DNA from 2 places in the Trueperella pecoris genome. Region 1 is predicted to be linked to the other one. Evidence: riboswitches for the same ligand, from Rfam matches in the RefSeq annotation. Region 1 holds a riboswitch; the other holds the start of a gene.
The links. A riboswitch is a leader RNA that binds a small molecule or an ion and turns the genes downstream of it on or off. The one in region 1 is predicted to bind thiamine pyrophosphate.
Positions count from the first base shown of each region.

Region 2: it holds a riboswitch for thiamine pyrophosphate, as region 1 does, so the genes downstream of both, HLG82_RS03045 (bifunctional hydroxymethylpyrimidine kinase/phosphomethylpyrimidine kinase) here and HLG82_RS08915 (thiamine ABC transporter substrate-binding protein) in region 1, are expected to answer to the same signal.

Region 1 covers NZ_CP053291.1:1,936,273-1,941,359, reverse strand. Annotated here, with positions in the region: gene HLG82_RS08935 (Na+/H+ antiporter subunit E) at 1-528, shown strand, start outside; gene HLG82_RS08930 (MrpF/PhaF family protein) at 525-1,064, shown strand; gene mnhG (monovalent cation/H(+) antiporter subunit G) at 1,064-1,417, shown strand; gene HLG82_RS08920 (DUF4235 domain-containing protein) at 1,539-1,778, shown strand; TPP riboswitch at 1,896-2,001, shown strand; gene HLG82_RS08915 (thiamine ABC transporter substrate-binding protein) at 2,091-3,101, shown strand; gene HLG82_RS08910 (ABC transporter permease) at 3,062-4,747, shown strand; gene HLG82_RS08905 (ABC transporter ATP-binding protein) at 4,757-5,087, shown strand, end outside.
Region 2 covers NZ_CP053291.1:640,954-646,040, reverse strand. Annotated here, with positions in the region: gene HLG82_RS03050 (MFS transporter) at 1-1,347, opposite strand, end outside; gene HLG82_RS03045 (bifunctional hydroxymethylpyrimidine kinase/phosphomethylpyrimidine kinase) at 1,344-2,951, opposite strand; TPP riboswitch at 2,942-3,035, opposite strand; gene HLG82_RS03040 (GNAT family N-acetyltransferase) at 3,224-3,751, opposite strand; gene HLG82_RS10410 (excinuclease ABC subunit UvrA) at 3,855-5,087, shown strand, end outside.

The DNA of each region.
Region 1 (5,087 bases):
GTCATCCACCTGATGACACATTTCCTGTTCGACATCGTCCACTCCTCCTTCCAAATGGCACGATTCATCCTCTCCGGCCGCCAGCCCCAAGCCGCAATCATCCGCGTCCACCTGCGATCGCACTCAGACGTGTATCTGGCGATGATCTCGGGAATGACGGCGCTCGTGCCGGGCTCGGTGGTGGTGGAGGCGCATCGCGTGACGGGCACGCTCTACGTCCACGTCTTCGACACGCATCTGGCCGGCGGGATCGAGGGCATCCACCGCACCGTCCTCGAGCTGGAAGAACGGGTGTTGCGCGCGTTTGCCTCGCACGACGAGCTGGTGGACGCAGGCTACGTGCCTAGTTCCTCGAGGCGGGCCGGGCGCCTGCCCGTGCCCTACGCGCCCGCGACGGGAGCGCCGCGCGAATTCGGCACCGCTCAATCGGCCGCGGTTGTTCAGGCGCAGCATGCCAAGCGGGACGAACGCCAGGCGCGCACCCGCCGCATCGCCGGAAACGCACTTCAGGCGGAGGTGGAACAGTGATCTATGTTCTCGGTGCATGTATCGCCCTCTTGGTAGTCTCGGCGCTATTGGTCACGGTGCGGCTGGTCAAGGGGCCGACCTCGCTGGATCGGATGGTCTCCGTGGACTTCCTGACCTCGATACTGATCGGAGGAGTGGCGGTTCTCGCGGCGATCACGCGCCGCGAGGATCTGCTCGCCTTGTTCATTGCGCTTTCCCTCATCGGATTCGTCGGATCTGCCACGCTCGCACGCTTCATTACCCCGCTGCAGGGCGGGATGGGTGGGTCGGCCGCCAAAAGTCGTGAGAATGTGGTTTTTGGTGAACACACTTGGCGATTTGGGCGGAAATCTCACAGGGTTTGGCGGGTGCGCCGAGTAGAGAGCCCGGCTGGCGGCCCAGGAGAGCCGACAAACGGCGGGAGAAGCTCCGATCCAGGTGATTTGTACGATCCGGATGCTGTGGATTTCTCCGGTACGGACGTGGACACGGAGGACGTCACTGAGGTCGGGCCAAAGCACGGTGGCGCGACGGCGGTAGAAAGGATGGAGCCGTAATGGAACAGCTTGCCGACTACCTCGGGGTTGCGCTCATCGCGGGCGGATCGATCTTTACCTTCATCGCCGCTATCGGCGCCTACCGTTACCCGGACCTGCTCGCTCGCCAGCACGTGGCCACCAAGCCGCAGGTGCTGTCGCTGATCATGCTCATGCTCGGCGTGTGCCTCATGGTCCAAAGCGCGACGATGACTTGGACGATGATGCTCGTCATCGGTTTTCAGCTCATTACCTCCCCAATCTCGGCCCACATGCTGTCGCGGGCGGGGTATCGGACGGGTCGAATCGACAAGTCGGCGCTGCTCATTGACGAGCTGGGTGAGGACATGAAGTCCGGAGACGACCGCGCGTAACGGGCCCGGCCGGCAACGTCCCACACGCACCTTCGCAATTGCCTGAAGCTAGCAGTGATTTCGTCATGACAGGCGCGCTGGCCGCTGGGATAATGGGACAGAAACATCCTTGGGAGGAATTATGAACATTGGTTGGAAGCTCATCACGATGGGTATCGCGGGCGCGGCCGGGGTTGCGTCGAATGTGGTGGTAAACCAGGTGTGGGAAAAGGGCCTTGGCAAGCAACGCCCGGTTGACGAAGACGAGATGATGCAGATGCCAATGCGTGACCTTGTTGTGTTCACCGCCGTCACCGCCGTGGTGACCGCCGTTGTGAGCACGGCTCTCAAGCGCAAGGCGGCGGAATGGTACGGAGCCTAGCCGAGGGCTAGCCTCGCGACATTGGATGCGTGTGGGCCGGTCTTCGCCTGGATTCGCCTGGGCGAAGATCGGCCCGTTTTCCCCGCATCGAATGTTCGCAAGTCAACTGCTACTCTTAAAGCACGACAGGGGAGCGCGTGTGCGCTGAGAGTGCGGCAAGGTGCTGCAGACCCTCGAACCTGCTCCGGTTAGCACCGGCGAAGGAAGTCGAGCTCTCCCTGGGCGTGTGCCCTGGAAGTGACGGTGGCCGTGGAGGCTGGCGGAATTTCCAGCGGATGATGCCCGGGCTCTCCCGAAGATATGGGAGGAAACATGAAGAAGGCCCTCAGCCTGATCTCCGTTCTTACATTATCTGCCACGCTGACCGGGTGCTCGGCGGTAGACCAAGCCAAACTCACCACGGGTGACACGATCACGGTTCTCACCCACGATTCTTTTTCGATCTCGGACGAGGCTAAAGCCAAGTTTGAGAAAGAAACGGGCATGAAGCTGGCAACCACGGCTCCGGGCGACGCGGGTATGGTGCTCAATCAGCTCATTTTAAACAAGGACAATCCGACTGTTGACGCCGTGTTCGGCATCGACAACTTCTCGGCTCAGCGTGCGCTTGATGAAGGTGTGATCGCGGATTACACGCCGGAGAAGGATCCGGGTGCGAAGATGCGCATTGGTGCGCTGACGGCGATCGACGCCGGCGATGTGTGCCTCAACGCGGATCCGGCCTACTTCAAGGAGCACAACCTTGAGCTGCCGACGTCGTTCAAGGATTTGACCAAGCCCGAGTACAAGGATCTCTTGGTTGTGACCAACCCGGTGGTGTCCAGCCCGGGTCTAGCGTTCCTGGTGGGATCAATCGAGCAGCTAGGTGATGGCTGGCAGCAGTACTGGACGGATATGTTCAAGAATGGCACGAAGGTGGTCGACTCGTGGTCGGACGCTTTCTACACTGATTTCTCGGCTGCCGACGGCAAGGGTGCCTATCCGCTCGTGTTGTCTTATGCGTCTTCGCCAGCCTACGGGAAGGGCGCTTTTGTGAACGTGCCGGGTACGTGCGTCGCGCAGGCCGAGTATGCCGGCGTGGTTAAGGGTGCGAAGAATGAGGACGGCGCCCGGAAGTTCATTGATTTCATGCTGTCGGAGACAGTCCAGAAGGATATTCCGGAGAAGATGTATATGTACCCGGTTGCTGATGTGGAGTTGCCTGCGGAGTGGGCCAAGTACGCGACGCGCCCGGCCGATTCGATCGTTCCGGATCCGGCGAAGGTGGCTAAGAACCGCGAGGCGTGGCAGAAGACCTGGTCGGGTCTGTTCGAGAATCGTTAACGACGCCGGTTTCGATGAGCGCAAGGAAGATTGTTCCGACTGTGGCCGGGTGGGCATTGGCGTTGACTGTGCCGCTGGTCTTCCTTGCGCTCTTTTTTCTTTGGCCGGTGGGCAGGATGCTGGGCTTGGGCATGTCGAGCGCGCCGGTGGCCTGGGAGGTGTTGGGTAGCGGCCGGACGTGGCGGATTGTGGGCCAGACGCTGGGGATGGCGGTGGTGGCGACGATGGGTTCGCTCGTCCTTGGTATCCCGGGGGCCTATGTTTTGTATCGCCTGCGTCTGCCGGGGCGCAGGTTCATGCGGGCGTTTGCGACTGCCCCGTTTGCGTTGCCGACCGTGGTGGTGGGTGTGGCTTTCCGCGCCTTGTTTGACCCGTCGGGTCCGTTGGGTTTCTTGGGCTTTGATCAGTCGACGACGGCGGTCGTCCTGGCCATGGTCTTCTTCAATTATGCGGTGATTGTGCGAACCGTTGGCTCGATGTGGGCGGGGATCGCGGATTTGACGGCGGCGGCCCGGACGCTGGGAGCGAGTCCGGCGCGCGCCTTCTTCACGGTGACGTTGCCACAGCTGGGCCCTTCTATTGCGGCTGGTGGCGGCCTTGTTTTCTTGTTTTGTGCCACGAGTTTCGGCATTGTGCAGACCTTGGGGCGTCCGGGTTATGGCACGCTTGAGTCTGAGATTTATGTGCAAACGACGTCGTACCTGAACTTGGATCATGCCGCCGTGTTGTCGATCCTTCAGCTCGTCATTGTTGTTTTTGCCCTCGTGGTGTCGACGGCGCTTTCGTCGCGGACGGAGCGGGCGCTGTCGGTGTCGGTTCACCGCCCGCAGCGCGTGACGCGCGAGGCGATCCCGGCGTTGGTGATCACCGCCGGTTCTTTGCTTTTTCTTGCGGCTCCGATGGTGGCCTTGGTGGTGGGGTCGCTGCGTTCGGGCGGTGAGTGGACGTTCCACAATTACCTCGCGCTAGGTCGGCCGGGGGCGGGCTTTTCTGGGGGCACCTCGGTCCTTGATGCGCTCGATCATTCGGCCCGCATCGCCTTGGATGCCGCCGTGGTTGCCCTGGCTGTTGGCGTGATTCTCGCCTTGGCTTTGTCGCGCCGCCCGCGCATGCCTCTCGCGCGCGCGGGCCAACGGGTTCTTGACGGAGTCGTGCTGTTGCCGCTGGGAATCAGTGCGGTGACGGTGGGCTTCGGTTTTTTGGTTACGTGGGGCCGGGTGCAGTCGCTGCCGGTGGGCGTGATCGTCCCGCTGGCCCAAGCCGTGGTGGCGTTGCCGCTGGTGGTGCGCTCGCTTGTGCCGATTTTGCGTGCGATTGACCCGAGGATGCGTGAGGCTGCTGCGACGCTCGGTGCGAGCCCGGCGCGGGTCATGGCGACGATCGACCTTCCGATCATGGCCCGCGGTCTGGGGGTTGCGTTCGGTTTTGCTTTTGCGATTTCCCTGGGTGAGTTTGGTGCGACCTCATTCCTGGCCAGCCCCGATTACCAGACTCTTCCCGTGCTGATTTCCAAGCTTCTTGGCCGGCCGGGCGTGGATAATTATGGGATGGCACTCGCCGGCTCGGTGATCCTCGCGGGCCTGACTGGCACGCTCATGTTCGTCACTGATGTGCTCCGCCCGCGTGGCGCTCGGGGCGCATTTTAAGGAGAAATCATGCTGACGCTGGAGAATATCGACCTCAGCTACGCCGAGCCGCCCGTCCATGCGGTGGACCATGTGAGCCTGGACGTGCCCACGGGAACGATCGTGGCGCTCTTGGGCGAGTCCGGTTCGGGCAAGTCTTCGCTGTTGCGGACGGTCGCGGGTCTGGAGACGGCGTCGGGCCGTGTGATTCTCAACGGACGCGACGTCAGTAGCGTGCCCGTTCACGAACGCAATATCGGGATGGTTTTCCAAAGCGGGCAACTCTTTCCACACAGATCGGTGGCGCGCAATATCGCCTACGGCCTCGAAGTGCGCAAACTGCCGAAGCCTGAGCGGAGCG
Region 2 (5,087 bases), 990 kb from region 1:
GCCGGCAACGACGTCGATGTCGTGGTCGACGTCGGTAGGCGATAGCCGCGGCCCGAGCGCCGCCCCCAACGTGACCAAACCCGCACCACACAGTAGCAACGCAACTGGCGCGCCGTCACGGCCGAGTGCACGCTCCAGAGCCGGCAGATAGAATGGGAACAGCGCGGGCGCAATCAGCGAGAGCGAATAGCCCATGCCGTAACCGGAGGAACGCACCTGAGTTGGGAAACGCTCCGAAAGGTAGGCAGAGACCGGCCCGTAGGCCGAGACTGTGACCACCTGCAGACAGGCCGCTAGCGCGGCGGCACCCGCCACACTAGTGGCACTCGTGATCGCGAACCAGAGCGCCGGTCCGGCGATCGCCGCAACTGCCATCCACGCCACGAAGAGCCGTCGCCGGCCCACCAGCGACGAGGCGTGCCCGGAACCTGCCATGAACACCGCTTGGGCGAGTGAAGCGACGCCCATAATGAACGGCGCCTGGGTGGCGGTGAACCCTGCGTCTGCCGACAGCCGACCCGGAAGTATCAACACCGTCACCGCCGTCAGAACCCACAGTCCGCTCATCAACGTGAAGACCTGCCAGAATGCGCCGGCATGACTCCCAAACAGTACTTCCCGAATGCCGGCAGGTGCGGCCTCGCCCGCCGCACGTTGCCGGTGGAACACGGGAGCGTCGACCACGTGCCGCGAGTAGTAGGCAAACATGCCCAGTGAGAACATCACGCCCACACCGAACAGGGCACGCCATCCCCACGCAACGTATGCCTCGCGCCCGAGGAGAGCCAGGCTGGCCGCCGTCGCGAAGGCAATCGTGGCCTGTGCAAGCGGGGCCATCGCCAGAATTACCCCCGACATCAACCCGCGTCGGCGCGGCGGTGTCCACTCCATCGCCAACGGAATCGCGGCCGAGTACTCACCTGCCACGAACACGCCACCAACAAAACGCAGCACCAACACCCCGGCGAGCGCGGCAGCGCCGATCGCGAGGTGAGTGGGCATGAGCGCAATCCCAGCGGCGCACGCGGCCGTCCCTGCGATCGCAATCCTGGTGGTAGCCGTACGACCGAGCCGATCCGCGATCCGCCCGAAGATCACCCCTCCGAGTGGGCGCCCAAGCAACATCGCAACCACCACCAGCGCGCCCGCTTGGGCCGCTCCAGGCCCGCCGAGCACCACAATCGCCGGGGCGAGCGCGGTGAGCGGCAGAAACACGTGAACGTTGTCGATCCAGTTGCCGATCACGCCCGCTCGTAGGGCAGCCCTGCCCTCGGGTGGAAGCCAGACGCCGGTGGCGCCGGTAACGCCCTCCTGGTTGCAAAATTCAGGCGAAACTGCGGCGCTCACTGTTGGCTCGATTCCGACGCAAGGCGAGTGCTCTGTTCGAAAAACTCGAGCTCGTGGCGGCATGCGAAAAGGAACGCACGAGCCGCTCGGGAGCGGTCGGCCGGCGAAGCGGCCTCCATCGCGCGTTCCACCAGCGCGATCGCGTGCTCGGCTTCCTCCGCGAACTCGGGAGCGCCGTAGGTGCGCAGCCAGGCAGCATATGGATGGTCCTCGCCGACGTCGGGAACGAGCGCGCCGGTCTCTGCATATAGCCAGAAGCAGGGCAGCACAGCCGCAACGCCCACCGCGTACTGCTCACCGAGAACGCTAGCGAGCAAAAAGGATGTGTAGTGGCTAGTCACAGGGCCTTCCTCACCCGGGAACACGCCACCAAGCCAGGTGGTGTGGAGCTCACGCTCCCCCACGATCGCGCCGATCGCGGATTGTGCCCAGAACACGCCGTCATCGGCGTTCAGCGCCCGCGAGCCAAGCGCTGCGAGGGCACGCGAGTAATCCGCAAGGTACAGAGCATCTTGCCCGAGGTAGAAACGGAACTGTTCCTCAGGCAATGAGCCGGCGGTGAGGCCACGCACGAAGCCGCAGCGCGCGATCGCGTCCCACGTCTGCCAGCCCGCGTTCCACAGCGCGCGAGTCCACGGGCCGGCCGCCTGCGACGCCGTCGGCGCCGGCGCGTTCGCTGTTTGCGGCAAGTCCTCGGGAGCGTTGAGTTCGGAAGGCAGCTGGGCAAACCACGGGCGCGTGTTCGCGGCAGATGCGAGGCGACGTGCACGGTACGAGTGGTCCACAGGGCCGTTGCCCTGGCCCACTTCGAGTGCTGCGCCATGGTTGATCGCCTCGTTGAGCCAATCGGTGGCCCACGTCAGGGCGACCGGGAGCGGATCGCCCGAGCCGAGGCGTGTGGCGAGCGCCGAGGAGAGCGAGCATCCCGTTCCGTGGGTGTTCGTCGTTGCAAGTCGAGCTGCGGGCGCAGCGTGGGTAGTTCCGTCTGGGAGCACGGCGTAGTTCGTTGCGACAGGCGAGTTAGTCAGGTGTCCGGTTTTGACGATCACGGCGACTCCCGTTTCGCTTGCCCAGCGCCGGGCCTGCGCCAGCGCGACGTCGGCGGTGCGGGCTGGCTCCTGGCCCACGAGCACCGCAAGCTCACCAATATTCGGCGTGACGACGGTGGCACGGCGCGCGAAGGCGCGCATCTCTGCCTCGGCGTCGGGATCGAGGAGACGATCGCCAGAGGTTGCCACCATCACCGGATCCACAACCAGCACCTTCGGCGAGTTTTCCTCGCACCAATCGGAAACCGCCGCGATGATCTCAGCCGTAGCGAGCATGCCGGTTTTAACGGAATCGATGACGACGTCGGAGCTGACAGCTCGCAACTGTGCCGTGAGAAACGCCGGATCGGGCGTGTGGACGTCACTCACACCCTGAGTGTTTTGCGCGGTCAAGGCCGTGATAACGGCCATCCCGTAGCCACCGGCCGCTGTAATGGATTTGAGGTCCGCCTGGATTCCGGCTCCGCCACTCGGATCTGAGCCGGCGATCGAAAGCACACGCGCAGGCCGTGCGGCGAGGATTGGGTGAATGGGAGCAGGATGCAGTGGTGCCATGAGGACATCCCTTCGCTAGTACGATCTAGATCAGGTTCCACGGGTGTAATCTCAGCGCCTTGCGGCGCACCCCGTGTCCGTGCCCGAATCGTAACACACGCGAAGAACAGGGAACTACCGACGACGATCAGCTACCCCTACGATTCGGTAGGGTAAGTCCGCCTCTATTGCTTCGGCGAGGATGCGGGCCACAGTTTGTTCCACTCGCTTTGAGCTTGTGCATGGTGCAAATGGATTCGGCATGCTTCCCCGTTCGCAAGATGATTCCCTTGCTATTCCGGCCTAGCCCGTACCATTCGCACTTCATGGCAACCGGGCGTGGCATCGTCGAAAAGCCGCTGAACGCCGTCTTGTTCAAAGCCATGCGAATGGTAAAAGGCTTCGCCGATTAGGTTATTCTTGATCACCCAGACGTAGGCGGATTCATCGCCGAGGCACGCATCTAGCAGTGCCGTACCGATGCCCTGGCGCTGATGCTCGGGATGCACGTAAAGAACTGAAAGTTCACTGGGAGCGGGAGCCTCGTCATCACGTGAAGCGTTAGCAAGTCCAATCCCGACGATCCGTGAAGCACGAGAGTCTGACGATGTGGTGTTTTCAGCTAGCCAGAACGGATCGCCACTGTTGATGATGTTTCTCCAGTAGCCAGCGATTGCGACTTTCGACGCGGGAGCAAAGAGGCAGTCGAGGAAATTTTGCGGCAGTATCTCGCGATACGCCCAACGCCAACAAATCTCCTCGAAATCAACCATCGCAGACGTGTCATCGGCCGTAGCAGTGCGAAGCGTGGATACGTGCATGCGCCGAATCTTACCACTGGTGAACGGAGTCGAGCGGCTAAGGCCAAGCTGACTACGGCGTCGCCGCTTGAGCTATACACACCCTCACCGGACTCGACATGGCTTGCGAGTTCGCCCCACCACCTACCACGTCCTCTGCCAGCACATCACCCCAGACGGCAACACCACCGCCGCGATCAAGGACGGGACGCGGATCGCGGTCGAGGGCTGGCCCACCGAGCTACGGTCTAAGTGGCAGCATTGTCTGCGCATGATACGCGGCGTGCCATATAGAATCTCTATCACGCAGAGTCTGACCAAGGTAGATCCGCGCGCCCTCATCTGCACAAGTTTCGAAAAAGCCCTCATCATCCAGCAACCACGGGCCAAGGAGAACATTGCCCGGCTACGCCGCGTCCACCCAGACAAGACTCCCCAAGACCTCATCTCCTATATCAACAAGTGGTATCTAGGTGCAGTGACCGCATCCGGCGCCGGCGCGGGAACTACGGCCGTCATTCCCAACGGAGTCGTCCAAACCTCAGCCGCAATGATTGATCTCGTCACCTATCTCGAAGCGTCCGTCTTTTACATCCTCAGCCTCGCCGAGATCCACGACCTCGACCTCGAAGACCTGGAACGTCGCAAGATGCTCGTCACCGCCGTCCTAATCGGCAACTCCGCCTCCTACAACAACCTCAAAGACGTTTCCGTGAGCTTTCCGGTCGGCGCGCTCACTGTCATATCCGGCGTCGCCGGTTCGGGCAAGAGCTCACTTGCCTCCGTCTTGGCAAAGCAGCACCCCGAAGTCGCTGTCATCGATCAAATGCCGCTGGCTGCATCCAGCCGTTCCTCGCTATTGACCGTCTTGGGACTCGACACCCCGATACGCGGGGCCTTTTCCAGAATCTCTGGTCTGAGTGCCAGCTGGTTCAGCGCGAACGGGAAAGGCGCCTGCTCATTGTGTAAGGGGCGGGGCACAACGCGCATAGACATGGCCTTCATGGATGACGTGCAGACACGATGCGAGCGGTGCGGCGGCAGGAGATTCAACGAAACCACTATGGCGGTCCTGCTGCCATACGGTTCGCGTGGCCTCACGATCGCGGACGTCCTCGACAGTGGCTTGGATCGGGTCGGTGAGCTATATGCCGACCAGGATGAGGTGCTCATTGTCATATTCTTGCTTCAGCGAGCCGGCCTGGGGTACCTCACCTTGGGACGAACACTCGACACGCTTTCAGGCGGTGAGCTCCAGCGGATCAAACTCGTCCGCTTCTTCAAAGAACACCAGTGGGATCAGAAAAATGTGTTGGTCCTAGACGAAATCACTACCGGATTGCACCCCAAAGATGTG